Regions from separate parts of the Actinophytocola sp. genome, predicted to be linked through region 2. Evidence: predicted binding sites of a transcription regulator. Region 2 holds the regulator's gene; the other holds the start of a gene.
The links. The regulator LexA, encoded in region 2, represses DNA repair genes until DNA is damaged. The targets are predictions, from matches to a motif close to CGAACACGTGTTCG.
Positions count from the first base shown of each region.

Region 1: the regulator LexA is predicted to act here: its motif matches at 2,946-2,959, upstream of ACRDTB_RS13055 (phosphoenolpyruvate carboxykinase (GTP)).

Region 1 is NZ_JBOHGB010000030.1:15,282-21,265, forward strand. Features, by position in the region: gene grpE (nucleotide exchange factor GrpE) at 1-177, shown strand, start outside; gene ACRDTB_RS13045 (dynamin family protein) at 174-2,036, shown strand; gene ACRDTB_RS13050 (hypothetical protein) at 2,122-2,922, shown strand; gene ACRDTB_RS13055 (phosphoenolpyruvate carboxykinase (GTP)) at 3,234-5,057, shown strand; gene ACRDTB_RS13060 (hypothetical protein) at 5,185-5,418, shown strand; gene ACRDTB_RS13065 (RNA polymerase sigma factor) at 5,584-5,984, opposite strand, start outside.
Region 2 is NZ_JBOHGB010000018.1:23,478-29,461, reverse strand. Features, by position in the region: gene ACRDTB_RS09325 (vitamin B12-dependent ribonucleotide reductase) at 1-775, opposite strand, end outside; gene nrdR (transcriptional regulator NrdR) at 871-1,323, opposite strand; gene ACRDTB_RS09315 (LysM peptidoglycan-binding domain-containing protein) at 1,709-2,176, opposite strand; gene lexA (transcriptional repressor LexA) at 2,513-3,178, shown strand; gene ACRDTB_RS09305 (amidase) at 3,175-4,491, shown strand; gene ACRDTB_RS09300 (hypothetical protein) at 4,488-5,573, opposite strand; gene hflX (GTPase HflX) at 5,638-5,984, opposite strand, start outside.

The DNA.
Region 1 (5,984 bases), on a different contig from region 2:
CTGCGGCCGGACGGCGTCCGCTTCGACCCGGCGTTCCACGAGGCCGGCGGCACGGTGGCGACCACCGACGAGACGCTCGACGGCGTGGTCGCGGAGACCGAGGTGGTGGGCTTCGCCGACCGCGGCGAGGTGCTCCGAGCCCCGATCGTCACCGTCTACAGCAAGGCGGCGCAATGAGTGCCCCGGCCAAGCAACTCTCGCTGCCCAAGCAGGTCGCGCAGGCACGGGAGCAGCTGCTCAAGATGTTGCGCGAGTCCGACGAGGACGCCGCCAAGTGGGTCGAGGAGATCCGGGCCAAGCGGCGGGCCAAGCCGTCCGCGGTCGTCGTCGGCGAAACCAACCGGGGCAAGAGCTCGCTGGTCAACGCGCTGCTCGGGCGGCCCGGTCTGTCCCCTGTGGACGCTGACGTGGCCACCGCGACCTACCTCCTGTTCAGCCACGCCGAGCAGTGGGAGGCGCGCGCCTGCTACCCCGGGCAGCTGGCGCCGGTCCCGGTGGACATCGGCGAGCTGGTCCACTGGGTGTCCGCCGGCCACCAGCTGCCGGCCGGTCAGCTGCCGCCGCGCTACGTCGAGGTCGACGGCCCGGTCGAGCTGCTCGAGAAGTTGTCCATTGTGGACACGCCGGGCGTCGGTGGGCTCGACTCGGTGCACGGTGAGCTCGCCGCCGAGGCCGCCTCGTCGGCCACCGCGCTGCTGTTCGTCGTCGACGCCTCCGCGCCGTTCACGCTGGGCGAGCTGAACTTCCTGGCCGGGGTGGGCGAGCGCGTCGAGACGATCATGTTCGCCCTGTCCAAGGTGGACCAGTACCGCGGCTGGCGGCAGGTGCTCGAGGCCGACCAGGCCTTGCTCGCCGAGCACGCGCCACGCTTCGCCGGCGCGACGTTCCACCCGGTGTCCGCGCGGATGTATGACATGGCCGCCAAGGCGCCCAACGCGGAGGCCGCCGCCATGCTGCGCGACCGGTCCGGCGTCGAGGCGCTGCGCTCCGCGCTCACCAACCTGCTCGTCGACCGGTCGGTCATGCTGACCGAGGCGAACACCATGCGCGCGCTGTCGACCGCGCTCGGCCAGCTGGGCATCAAGCTCGAGTCCGAGCGGCGGGCGCTGTCCACCGGCGAGGAGGAGGCCGAGTCGCTGCGCGCCCGCAAGGAGGAGCTGACCGGTGAGCGGCGCTCCTCGACCAAGGGCTGGCAGGTCCGGATGCGCAGCGAGGTCCAGCGCGCCCGGCTGGAGAACAACCACGAGGTCGCCCGCCAGATGCGTGACCTGCAGTCGTGGTTCCGCCAGGCCATCGACGCCGCGGACCGCGACGCGCTGCCCACACTGCCGGCCCAGGTCGACGCCGCCATGCAGATGGTGTCGGGCCGGGTCGGCGCGTCGGTCAACGCGCGGCTGAACCGGGTCACCGACACCGTGCTCGCCGACCTGTTCTCCGCCGAGGAGCTGGAGATGATCCGCGCGCAGTTCGCCCGCGCGGGTCATCCGCCGATCGTGTTGCGCCCTCCGGAGAAGCGGCAACCGACCACCGAGGACAAGCTGCTCGTGTTCACCGGTGCGACCGGTGGGCTCGGCGCGGGCTCGATGATGGCGCGGTTCCTGCCGGGGGTCGGCGCGGTCGGCGCGGGGGCGAGCCTGGGTGCCACGATGCTGGCGCTGGCCCCGGTCGCGGTCATCGGCCTCGGTGCGGGCTGGTGGCTGCAGCGGACCCGCAAGCACACCGCGGACAAGCAGCACATGAAGCAGTGGCTGTCGGAGTCGATCCTCGATGCACGGTCCACATTGGACCAACTGGTGTCGGAGCAGCTGATCGAGGCGGAGTCCCAGCTCGCGCTCGCGCTCGACGAGGCGCTCGGCAAGCGCATCGCGGGTATCGAGGAGGAACTCCGAGAGGTTGACAAAGCCTTGCGACTTGACGCGTCGGAGCGCTCGAAGCGGCTGGGCGTGGTAAACAAGCGCCTGACGGAGGTCACCTCCGGGCGGGAACGTGCGGAGAAACTCCTCGCCAGCATCCGTGTGGTCCGGGACCGTGCCTGAAGGTTCGGGAACCGGACGGGTCTACGGTCAGTCCCATAGTGGCGCAACAACACAGTCAGGACTTCTTCCCAAGAGGGGGCAACCCGTGTACGTGGACGACGACACCTCGACCGACGACACCTCGACGACCGACACTGACGCCGCTGGTCAGGACGAGCTGACCGTCGAGGTCGACGGCACGGAGTATGAGGTCGAGGAGAACTACGACATGGACGGCGACGGCGCCAACGACACGGCGGTCGTCGAGAGCGAGGACGGCGGCTACCTCGCGTACGCGGACACGGACGCCGACGGCACGGCCGACGTCGCGGTGCAGTACGACGCCGAGGGCAACATCGTCGCGGGGGCCGAGTACGACGCGAGCACCGGCGAGTGGCGCGCGGAGAACGTCGACACGCTGCCGACGCCGACCGGTGACGGCGCGGACGACGCCTCCGGCTCCGACACCACGGACACGACCGACGCGTCGGAGACCTCCGACGACACGTCCGCCGCCGAGGGGGACATCACCGTCGACATGCCGGGCCAGGACGTCAACGCGGGCCCGGCCACCTACGACACCGACGGCGACGGCACCAACGACACCGCGGTCGTCACCGACACCGACGGCACGACCTACGCGTTCACCGACACCGACGGCGACGGCTCAGCCGACCAGGCCGTCGTGATCGAGTCGGACGGCGGCGTGACCGTGGCCGAGCACACCGGTGAGGACGAGTGGACCGTCACCGAGGAGGGTCAGATCAACTCGGACGGTACGTACGAGTCGGAGAACACCGGATCGGGCACGGGTTCGGACTCCGGGGTCGACACCGGCTCGGACACCGGCTCGGACACGGGCGCCGACACGAGTGCCGGGTCGGACTCGGTCTGGGCCGAGCGCTGAGTCGGACCAGCTGCCCCCACAATCGAACAGGCCATCGATCCCGGCGTCCTCGGACGTCGGGATCGGTCATGTTCAGATCCCCGACTCGTACGATTGTGTGCTGAATCGATTCCCGAATCGGTCTTGTGAGAGAACCGACACGATCGGACTCGGTTAGTCGCCGTCGATCTGGTTAACCTCTTTATATCCCAACGCGGCATGCCCCGTCCTAGGCCCGGGCGGGGTCTTCGCCGTTCTTTCAGGACGCCGATGTCCGGCCTTGGACGACGGCGTCCTGTTGACTTTCGGCGTCAGTCAGGAGACGAGACGAGATGACGGCAGTGGCAATCCCGGGTGTGGAGAACGCACCGACGAAGCACCGGCGGCTCCTGTCATGGGTACGTGAGGTGGCTGAGCTGACCACGCCGGACGAGGTGGTCTGGGTCGACGGTTCCGAGGACGAGTGGAACCGGCTGACCAGCGGGCTCGTCGAGGCGGGCACCTTCACGCGCCTGGCCAAGAAGCCGAACTCGTTCTGGGCCGCGTCCGACCCCGACGACGTCGCCCGGGTCGAGGAGCGGACGTTCATCTGCTCGGTCGACCCCGCCGACGCCGGGCCCACCAACAACTGGATGGACCCGGTCGAGATGAAGTCGATCATGACCGAGCTGTACCGCGGCTCGATGCGTGGTCGGACGATGTACGTGATCCCGTTCTGCATGGGCCCGCTGTCCGCGGCCACGCCGATGCTGGGCGTGGAGATCACCGACTCCGCCTACGTCGTCCTGTCGATGAAGATCATGACGCGGATGGGCACCCGGGTCCTGGACAAGTTCTTCGACGACGACGGCGACGAGCGCGACTTCGTGCCGGCCCTGCACTCGGTCGGCAAGCCGCTCCAGCCCGGCGAGCAGGACGTGCCGTGGCCGTGCAGCGAGACGAAGTACATCACCCACTTCCCCGAGGAGCGGCTCATCTGGAGCTACGGCTCCGGCTACGGCGGCAACGCGCTGCTCGGCAAGAAGTGCTACTCGCTGCGGATCGCCTCGGTGATCGGGCGGGACGAGGGCTGGCTCGCCGAGCACATGCTGATCCTGAAGCTGATCTCGCCGGAGCAGAAAGTCTACTACGTCGCGGCGGCGTTCCCGAGCGCGTGCGGCAAGACCAACCTCGCCATGCTCGAGCCGACCATCCCGGGCTGGAAGGTCGAGACGCTCGGCGACGACATCGCGTGGATGCGCTTCGGAGAGGACGGCCGGCTCTACGCGGTCAACCCCGAGGCCGGCTTCTTCGGCGTCGCCCCCGGCACCGACTGGCACACGAACCCGAACGCGATGCGGACCGTCGCGCGCGGGAACTCGCTGTTCACCAACGTCGCGCTGACCGACGACGGCGACATCTGGTGGGAGGGCATGGGTGAGCCGCCCGCCCACCTGACGTCGTGGAAGAAGCGGGACTGGACGCCGGACGCGGACGAGCCGTCCTCGCACCCGAACTCGCGGTACTGCACGCCGATGGCGCAGTGCCCGATCCTCGCCCCGGAGTGGGACGACCCGAAGGGCGTGCCGATCTCGGCGATCTTCTTCGGCGGCCGTCGCGCCACGACGATCCCGCTGGTCACCGAGTCGCGCGACTGGCAGCACGGCACCTTCATGGGCGCCACGCTGTCGTCGGAGACCACGGCCGCCGCGAAGGGCAAGGTCGGCGTGGTCCGGCGGGACCCGATGGCGATGCTTCCGTTCATCGGCTACCACGCGGGTGACTACTTCCAGCACTGGATCGACACCGGCAAGCGGGCCGACGCCGACAAGTTGCCGAAGATCTTCTACGTGAACTGGTTCCGGCGCGACGCGGACCGTAAGTTCCTGTGGCCGGGCTTCGGGGAGAACTCCCGGGTGCTGAAGTGGGCCATCGAGCGCATCGAGGGCAAGGCGGCCGCCACCGAGACCTCGATCGGCTACGTGCCGACCGCGGACGACCTCGACCTGTCCGGCCTGGACACCTCGCGCGAGAACGTCGAGGCAGCACTGAAGGTCGACGAGGACGAGTGGCGCGCCGAGCTTCCGCTGATCGAGGAGTGGTTCGAGAAGGTCGGCGACAAGCTGCCGACCGTGCTGCGTGCCGAGCTGGAGGTGCTCAAGCAGCGACTCGGCTGAGGTTTGGTATCGATTCGGGGGGACCACTCGCGACAGTGGTCCCCCCGAATTCTGCAAGTTGCATCATGGTCGGTGGGGTCGCGGCGTCCACTCTGTACGTAGCGCCGTGATCGTGGGAGGTCGTGCCATGTGCGAGACCGACAGATGCGACAAGTGGAGCTGGCGGTTGTCCCGCTACGACGACCGCGTGCACGCGTTCGTGAGCCACGAGCGGCCGGCGAGCTTCGTCGAGGCGGCGTGTACTCACAGCGTGCCGATCGACAAGATCATGAAGTCGCACGCGGGCTCGCGATGCGTCGCGTGCTTGCTGATCGTGGGCGATCACCTGGCCCAACACCACCAGCTGGGTGCCGGTATCTAGTTGTCCACGTGGGTTGTCCACAGGCTGTGGACGAAGCTGTGCACAGCCTGTGTGGAATTCGGTTGCGGCACAACCCGAAGCCAACGCGGCGACAACCTGCCCGTCATGTCCCGTTCACGTCGGCATGCCGTTGTTGTCCACAGTGGTGTGGACGCCTCGCGGACCTCACCCGGGCGGATGGTTCAGGCACCGGTCGAGCTGCCGTTCGAGGAAGCGGCGGGTGGGTGCGGAGGTCTGCTTGGTGAGCGCGGTCCGGTAGTAGGCCGCGGCGGTCTCCGGTTCGCCGGCCCGCAGCCAGAGCGCGCCGAGAGCGGCGGGCAGCAGGTGGTAGTCGCGTAGCGCGGGCTCGCGTTCGAGCCGTTCGAACTCGCGGTGGTCGACGTCGCCCACCATGGCAGCGGCGATCGCCCGGTTCAGCGCGGCCACGGGCGAGGGTCGCAGGACAAGCAGGTCGTCGTAGAGGGTCACGACGCGAGCCCAGTCGGTGCGCTCGACGTCCGGCGCCATGGCGTGGCAGAGCGCGATGGCGGCCTCGACGTGGAAGGCGGACCGCTCGTCGCCGGTGC
Region 2 (5,984 bases):
TCTTCTGCTCCTCCTTGGCCTTGGTCTCGATGAACTCCTCGACGTCCGGGTGGTCGACGTCGAGCACGACCATCTTCGCGGCACGGCGGGTGGCGCCGCCGGACTTGATCGTGCCGGCGGAGGCGTCGGCGCCGCGCATGAAGGAGACCGGGCCGGACGCGGTGCCCCCGGAGGACAGCAGCTCCTTTGACGAGCGGATGCGGGAGAGGTTCAGCCCGGCGCCGGAGCCGCCCTTGAAGATCAGGCCCTCCTCGCGGTACCAGTTCAGGATCGAGTCCATCGTGTCGTCGACGGAGAGGATGAAGCAGGCGGACACCTGCTGGGGCGACGAGGTACCGACGTTGAACCAGACCGGCGAGTTGAAGCTGAACACCTGGTGGAGCAGCATCCAGGTCAGCTCGTGGGAGAAGACCTCGGCATCGGCCGGTGTGGCGAAGTAGCCGTGCTTGGTGCCGGCGTCCACATAGGTCTTGACGACGCGGTCGATCAGCTGGCGCAGCGAGTGCTCACGGACCGGGGTGCCCACCGCGCCCCGGAAGTACTTGCTGGTCACGATGTTCGTCGCGTTGACCGACCAGAACTCGGGGAACTCCACGCCCCGCTGCTCGAAGTTCACCGAGCCGTCGCGCCAGTTGGTCATCACCACGTCGCGCTGCTCCCAGGTGACCTCGTCGTACGGGTGCACACCATCGGTGGTGTGCACACGCCGCACGGTGAGCCCCCGGCTCACCTCCTGGGCGCCCCGCGCCGCCGAAGCGCCGACAGTCTCCGTCATGACCAGTCCCTCTCCCTCGTTACTCGCTACCCCTGACACCGACGTCCCCGCTGACGTCACCGTCCGATCCGACCTGTTCCTGATTCGTTGCCGCCTCATGCCTCTGGTGTTCCCCGCAACCCCGCGATCTCCTTCTCGAAGTCCTCGATCGACGAGAAGGAGCGGTACACGCTGGCGAACCGGAGATAGGCGACCTCGTCGAGCTCGCGCAGCGGGCCGAGGATGGCGAGCCCGACCTCGTGGCTCGGCACCTCGGCCGGTCCGGTCGACCGGATCGTCTCCTCGACCAGCTGGGCCAGTTGTTGCAGTGCGTCCTCGTCGACGGGGCGTCCCTGACACGCACGCCGCACCCCGGTGACGACCTTCTCGCGGCTGAACGGCTCGGTGACGCCGGAGCGCTTTACCACCGCGAGGACCGCCTCCTCGACCGTGGTGAACCGCCGGCTGCACTTCGCGCACGACCGCCGCCGCCGGATGGCCTGGCCTTCGTCCACCTCCCGGGAGTCGACGACCCTGGAGTCCGCATGGCGGCAGAACGGACACTTCATCCAGGATCACCCCTCGTCGTCTCGCCCGCTCGCAGCCAAGCCCACGTGGTGATCACCTTGTGGATGGCCGGTGGACAACCTGCCCCAGCCTGTGGACTAACTACAAGTCTGTAACTACTAGATGTTGGGGTCGACGGTATGCCTAGACGCCACATGATGCAAGTCGCCCAAGTGCGGACATGCGGAAGGGGGATGTTGTCCGGGTCACTCGGGGAACGTGATCGCCCGTGCCGGGAACGGCATCCGGCGTCAACCAGGCAGGCGACACTCGTACGCGGCAGCGGACGCTCGTCGAGTAGCTCGCGTCGGTTCATCAGTCGCCGGAGTCGGGGTGGCTCCGGGCATCGCCGAACGAGGGTCGCGTGGCAGCGCGATCGGCCGTGGTTCAGCCGGCGGTCGGGACGGTTAACGGCTGGCCGGGCGTGACTCCGTCCGCCAGGCCGCCGTTCAGCTCGCGAATCCGGTCGACCACCGCGCTCTCGTCGCTGCCCGGCGCGACCCGGCCGGCCAGCTCCCACAGACTCTCCCCGGGCTCCACCCGGACCACCGTGGTCCGCTCCGGCACCGAGGCCTGCCCCGAGCTCGCCAACATCCCCAGGCCGACCACGGCCAGGCACACGACGGCCGCGACCGCGAGCAGCCACGACACGGGCAGGTGCGGCCGCCTCGGCGCGCAGTCCGTCCGCGGGACCACCCGGGGCGCACCCACGACGCGACGCCGGGTCGGCGGGGCGACCGGGCGCGTCCGGCGGCGCAGCGGGGGAACGACCTGCTCGACAGCCTCGCGCTGGGCCGGAACACGCGCCCGCGTCCGCTCGGCCTGCTCCTTCGCCCGGTGCGCCACCACGCTCATGACTGCCTCCCGTCGCGTTCGAACACCTGCCCGAAGCTCGAACAGTCGTTCGATCGAACCCTCGTGCGAATTTGTACCACGGGCCACCGACAAAAACGAGAACCGTCCGGCGTGTCGTCGAACAGGTGTTTGATCTCGTCGTGGCGGACGGTTAACGTCGAAGTCGCAGTTGAAACAGACAGTCACATCCGGGCGTTCGAACAGACGACCGGCGCGCAGGGAGGCAGGGCAGTGCCACGCAAACCCGGAGGAATACCCAAGGGTGTCCCCAAGCGGAAGCCCCTCAAAGGGAACCTACGCAGCTTCCCGGACCTCGACCGGGGCGAAGACACCGAGCTGCCCGTCCGGCAGCGCGAGGTGCTCGAGGTGATCCGCACCTGGGTGGAGCGGTTCGGCTACCCGCCGAGCGTCCGGGAGATCGGCGAGGCCGTGGGGCTCACCTCCACCTCGTCCGTCGCCTACCAGCTGCGCGCCCTCGAACAGAAGGGCTACCTGCGCCGCGACCCGAACCGGCCGCGGGCCATCGGGGTGCTGCCGCCCGACGCCGTGCCGGAGCCGGCCGACGGGGTCGGCGCCGCCACGCTGGTCGGCGAGGACACGGTCGACGAGAGCGCCGAGAGCATGCCGGCTCCGGCGTACGTCCCGGTCCTCGGTCGTATCGCCGCCGGTGGGCCGATCCTCGCCGAGGAGGCCGTCGAGGACGTCTTCCCGCTGCCGAAGGAGATCGTCGGCGAGGGAGCGCTGTTCCTGCTGCGCGTCGCCGGTGACTCGATGATCGACGCGGCTATCGCCGACCAGGACTGGGTCGTGGTGCGCCAGCAGCCGACCGCCGACAACGGGGAGATCGTCGCCGCCATGATCGAGGGCGAGGCGACCGTCAAGACGTTCAAGCGCAAGGACGGCCACGTCTGGCTGTTGCCGCACAACGAGGCCTACGAGCCGATCCCCGGCGACGACGCGACGATCCTCGGCAAGGTCGTGGCGGTCCTGCGGCGGTTGTGACGCGGCCACCGGGTGCGGGCTTCTTCACCGAGCACACCGTCGCCGAGCTCGCCGATGAGCTGCGGGGCGGCCGGCGCTCGCCCACCGACCTGGTGGAGCACGCGCTGGCGGCCGCCGCCCGGCTCGACCCGTCGCTCAACGCGTTCGTGACGCTCGACGAGGCCGGTGCCCGCGGGGCCGCCCGCCGTGCTGCCGACGAACTCGCCGCCGGCCGGGATCGCGGGCCCCTGCACGGGATACCGGTCGCGGTGAAGGACCTCGTCGACACGGCGGGCCTGCGCACGACCATGGGCTCGCGGCACTTCGCCGACAACGTGCCCGAGCGGGACGCGGAGTGCGTGCGCCGGCTGCGGGAGGCCGGCGCGGTCGTGGTCGGCAAGACCGTGACGCACGAGTTCGCCTACGGGCCGACCGGCGACCGCTCGGCGACCGGGCCGGCCCGCAACCCGTACCGCCCGGCGGCCATGTCCGGCGGGTCCAGCGCGGGGTCCGCCGTCGCCGTGGCCGCGGGCATTGTCCCGCTGGCCGTCGGCACGGACACCGGTGGCTCGGTACGTATCCCGGCCGCGTGCTGCGGCATCGTCGGGCTGCGGCCGACCTTCGGTGCGATCCCGGGCGACGGCGTCTTCCCGCTGTCCCCGACCCTGGACGCGGTCGGCCCGCTCACCCGGACGGTCGCCGACTGCCGGCTGCTGTGGCGCGTACTGGCCGACACCGGACCGGAGCCTGACGAGCCGCCGCGGCCGCGGATCGGCTGGGTGGCCCCGGAGACGTTCCACCCGGCCGACGACGCCGTGACACGTGCGGCGCGTGCGCTGGTGCCGCACGCCGAGGACGTGGCCGTGCCGAACGCCGGGACGCTGCTGTCGATCTACGGCGCCATCCACGGCAGCGACGCCTACGCGATCCACGCCGAGCGCGTGGCGAGGGCCCCCGAGCTGTTCGACGAGGAGGTGCTGGCCCGGCTGCGGGCGGCCGAGGAGGTGCGCGGCTGGGAGTACGTGCGGGCACTCGAGGACCGGCGCCGGGCCCTCGACACGATCGGCTCGCTGTTCGCCGACCACGACCTGCTGGCGCTGCCCACGGTTCCGCTCCCGGCCCCACCGGTCGGCGCGCGGACCGGACGGATCGGTGACACGGAGATCGACGTCCGCACCGCGCTGCTGTCGCTGACCAGCCCGTGGAGCGTGCTAGGCCTGCCCGCGCTGTCCGTGCCCGCCGGAATGGTCGACGGCCTGCCGGTGGGACTCCAGCTCGTCGCACCGCCCGGCGGCGAGGAACTGCTGCTGAGCGCGGCCGAACACCTCGGCTAACCGCGGTAGAAGCGGCGGCGGGACCGCGCGGTGCGCCAGCGCAGCGACGCGAGCACGCCCATCATGAGCAGGATGGCCACACCGGCCGCGGGCACGATCGGCAGCCCCTGCTTCTCCACGTTGTTGCTGGCCAGGTCGCCCGCCGGCGCGGGGGCGACCGACTCCGGCGTCTTCTCCGCCTCGGACTCCTCCTCCGCCGGCGCGGCCGCCGGTGCGACCAGCTCGAGGGCCTCGTTCACGAAGCGGATCGGCTCGCCGGACCTCTCCGACGCCGAGACCAGCGAGCCGTCCGGCTCGAACGCGATCGCCTCGCCCTGCGCCTCGTTCGGCAGCGGCACCCGCACCGGCTCGCTGTTCAGCGCCTTGACGATGTCCTTGTCCGGCGCGGCGTAGAGGTAGGCGTCGGTGTAGGTGCGCACCGCCACGACGGTCCCGTCCGAGCTCACCGCGCCGCCGGTGATGGTCCGCGAGCCGACCGGGCCCGGCACCGGGCCGCCCGGGGTGTCGGTCGCCTCCAGCTTGATGGTGGCGACCTTCTTCATCGGGGTCGGGCCGGGGCTCTGCAACTGGCGGACCGGCGAGTAGACGCCGGCGTTGCCCACGTCCTTGGTCACGAAGTACGGCGCGCCGTTGGCACCGACCAGCAGCGCCTCCGCGTCGTGCTTGCCGTCCGGGTAGGTCAGCCGATACAGCGTCGACTTGCCGGCCGGCGTGAGCGCGATCAGCGCCGCGGTATCCCGCTCGAGGTTGTTGTCGCCGCCGTCGGCCAGGAGGAACGTGCCGTCCGGCGCGCGGCCGAGATCCTCGACGTCGAACGGGTCGGTCTGGCCGACGATCTGCCGCTCGACCGTGCAGTCCTTGCGGACCACGAGCACCGTCGCCTTCTCACCGCCGTCGTTGACCATGTACCAGCGGTCCTTGTCGGCGAGCACGCCGGACAGCTCGGCCAGGCGCGGGTCCTTCATCGCGCACTTGTTCACCGGTGCCTCAGGTTTAGGGGGATCAGCAGGCTGGGCGGCTGCCGCCTGGGCCGGGATCACCAGCCCGAACAGCAGCGACACTGCTAGGACAGCTCGCCGCACACCACACCTCCGTGACCCGAACGTCACCGATCTGGAGCCCCACCGTATCGCTACTAGTTACGGATCAGGCGGATGTGCCGTTCACGGAAAAACGTTCCAACATGCCGGCCAGATCGGCTTTCACCTTGGCATGCAGCACGGTTCCTTGCTCGGTGTGCCGCTCGGCGAGCACATCGCCGTCCCGGTGCACCCGCGCGACCAGCTCGCCCCGCGTGTACGGGACCAGCACCTCCACCTCGACCGACGGCCGCGGCAGCAGCTCGGTGATCCGCTCGCGCAGCTGCTCGGCCCCCGCGCCGGAGTGGGCGGAGACGAACACCGCGCCGGGCAGCAGGTGCCGCAGCCGGGCCAGCGCCACCTGGTCGGTGGCGTCGATCTTGTTGACCACGACGAGCTCGGTGGGCAGGCCCT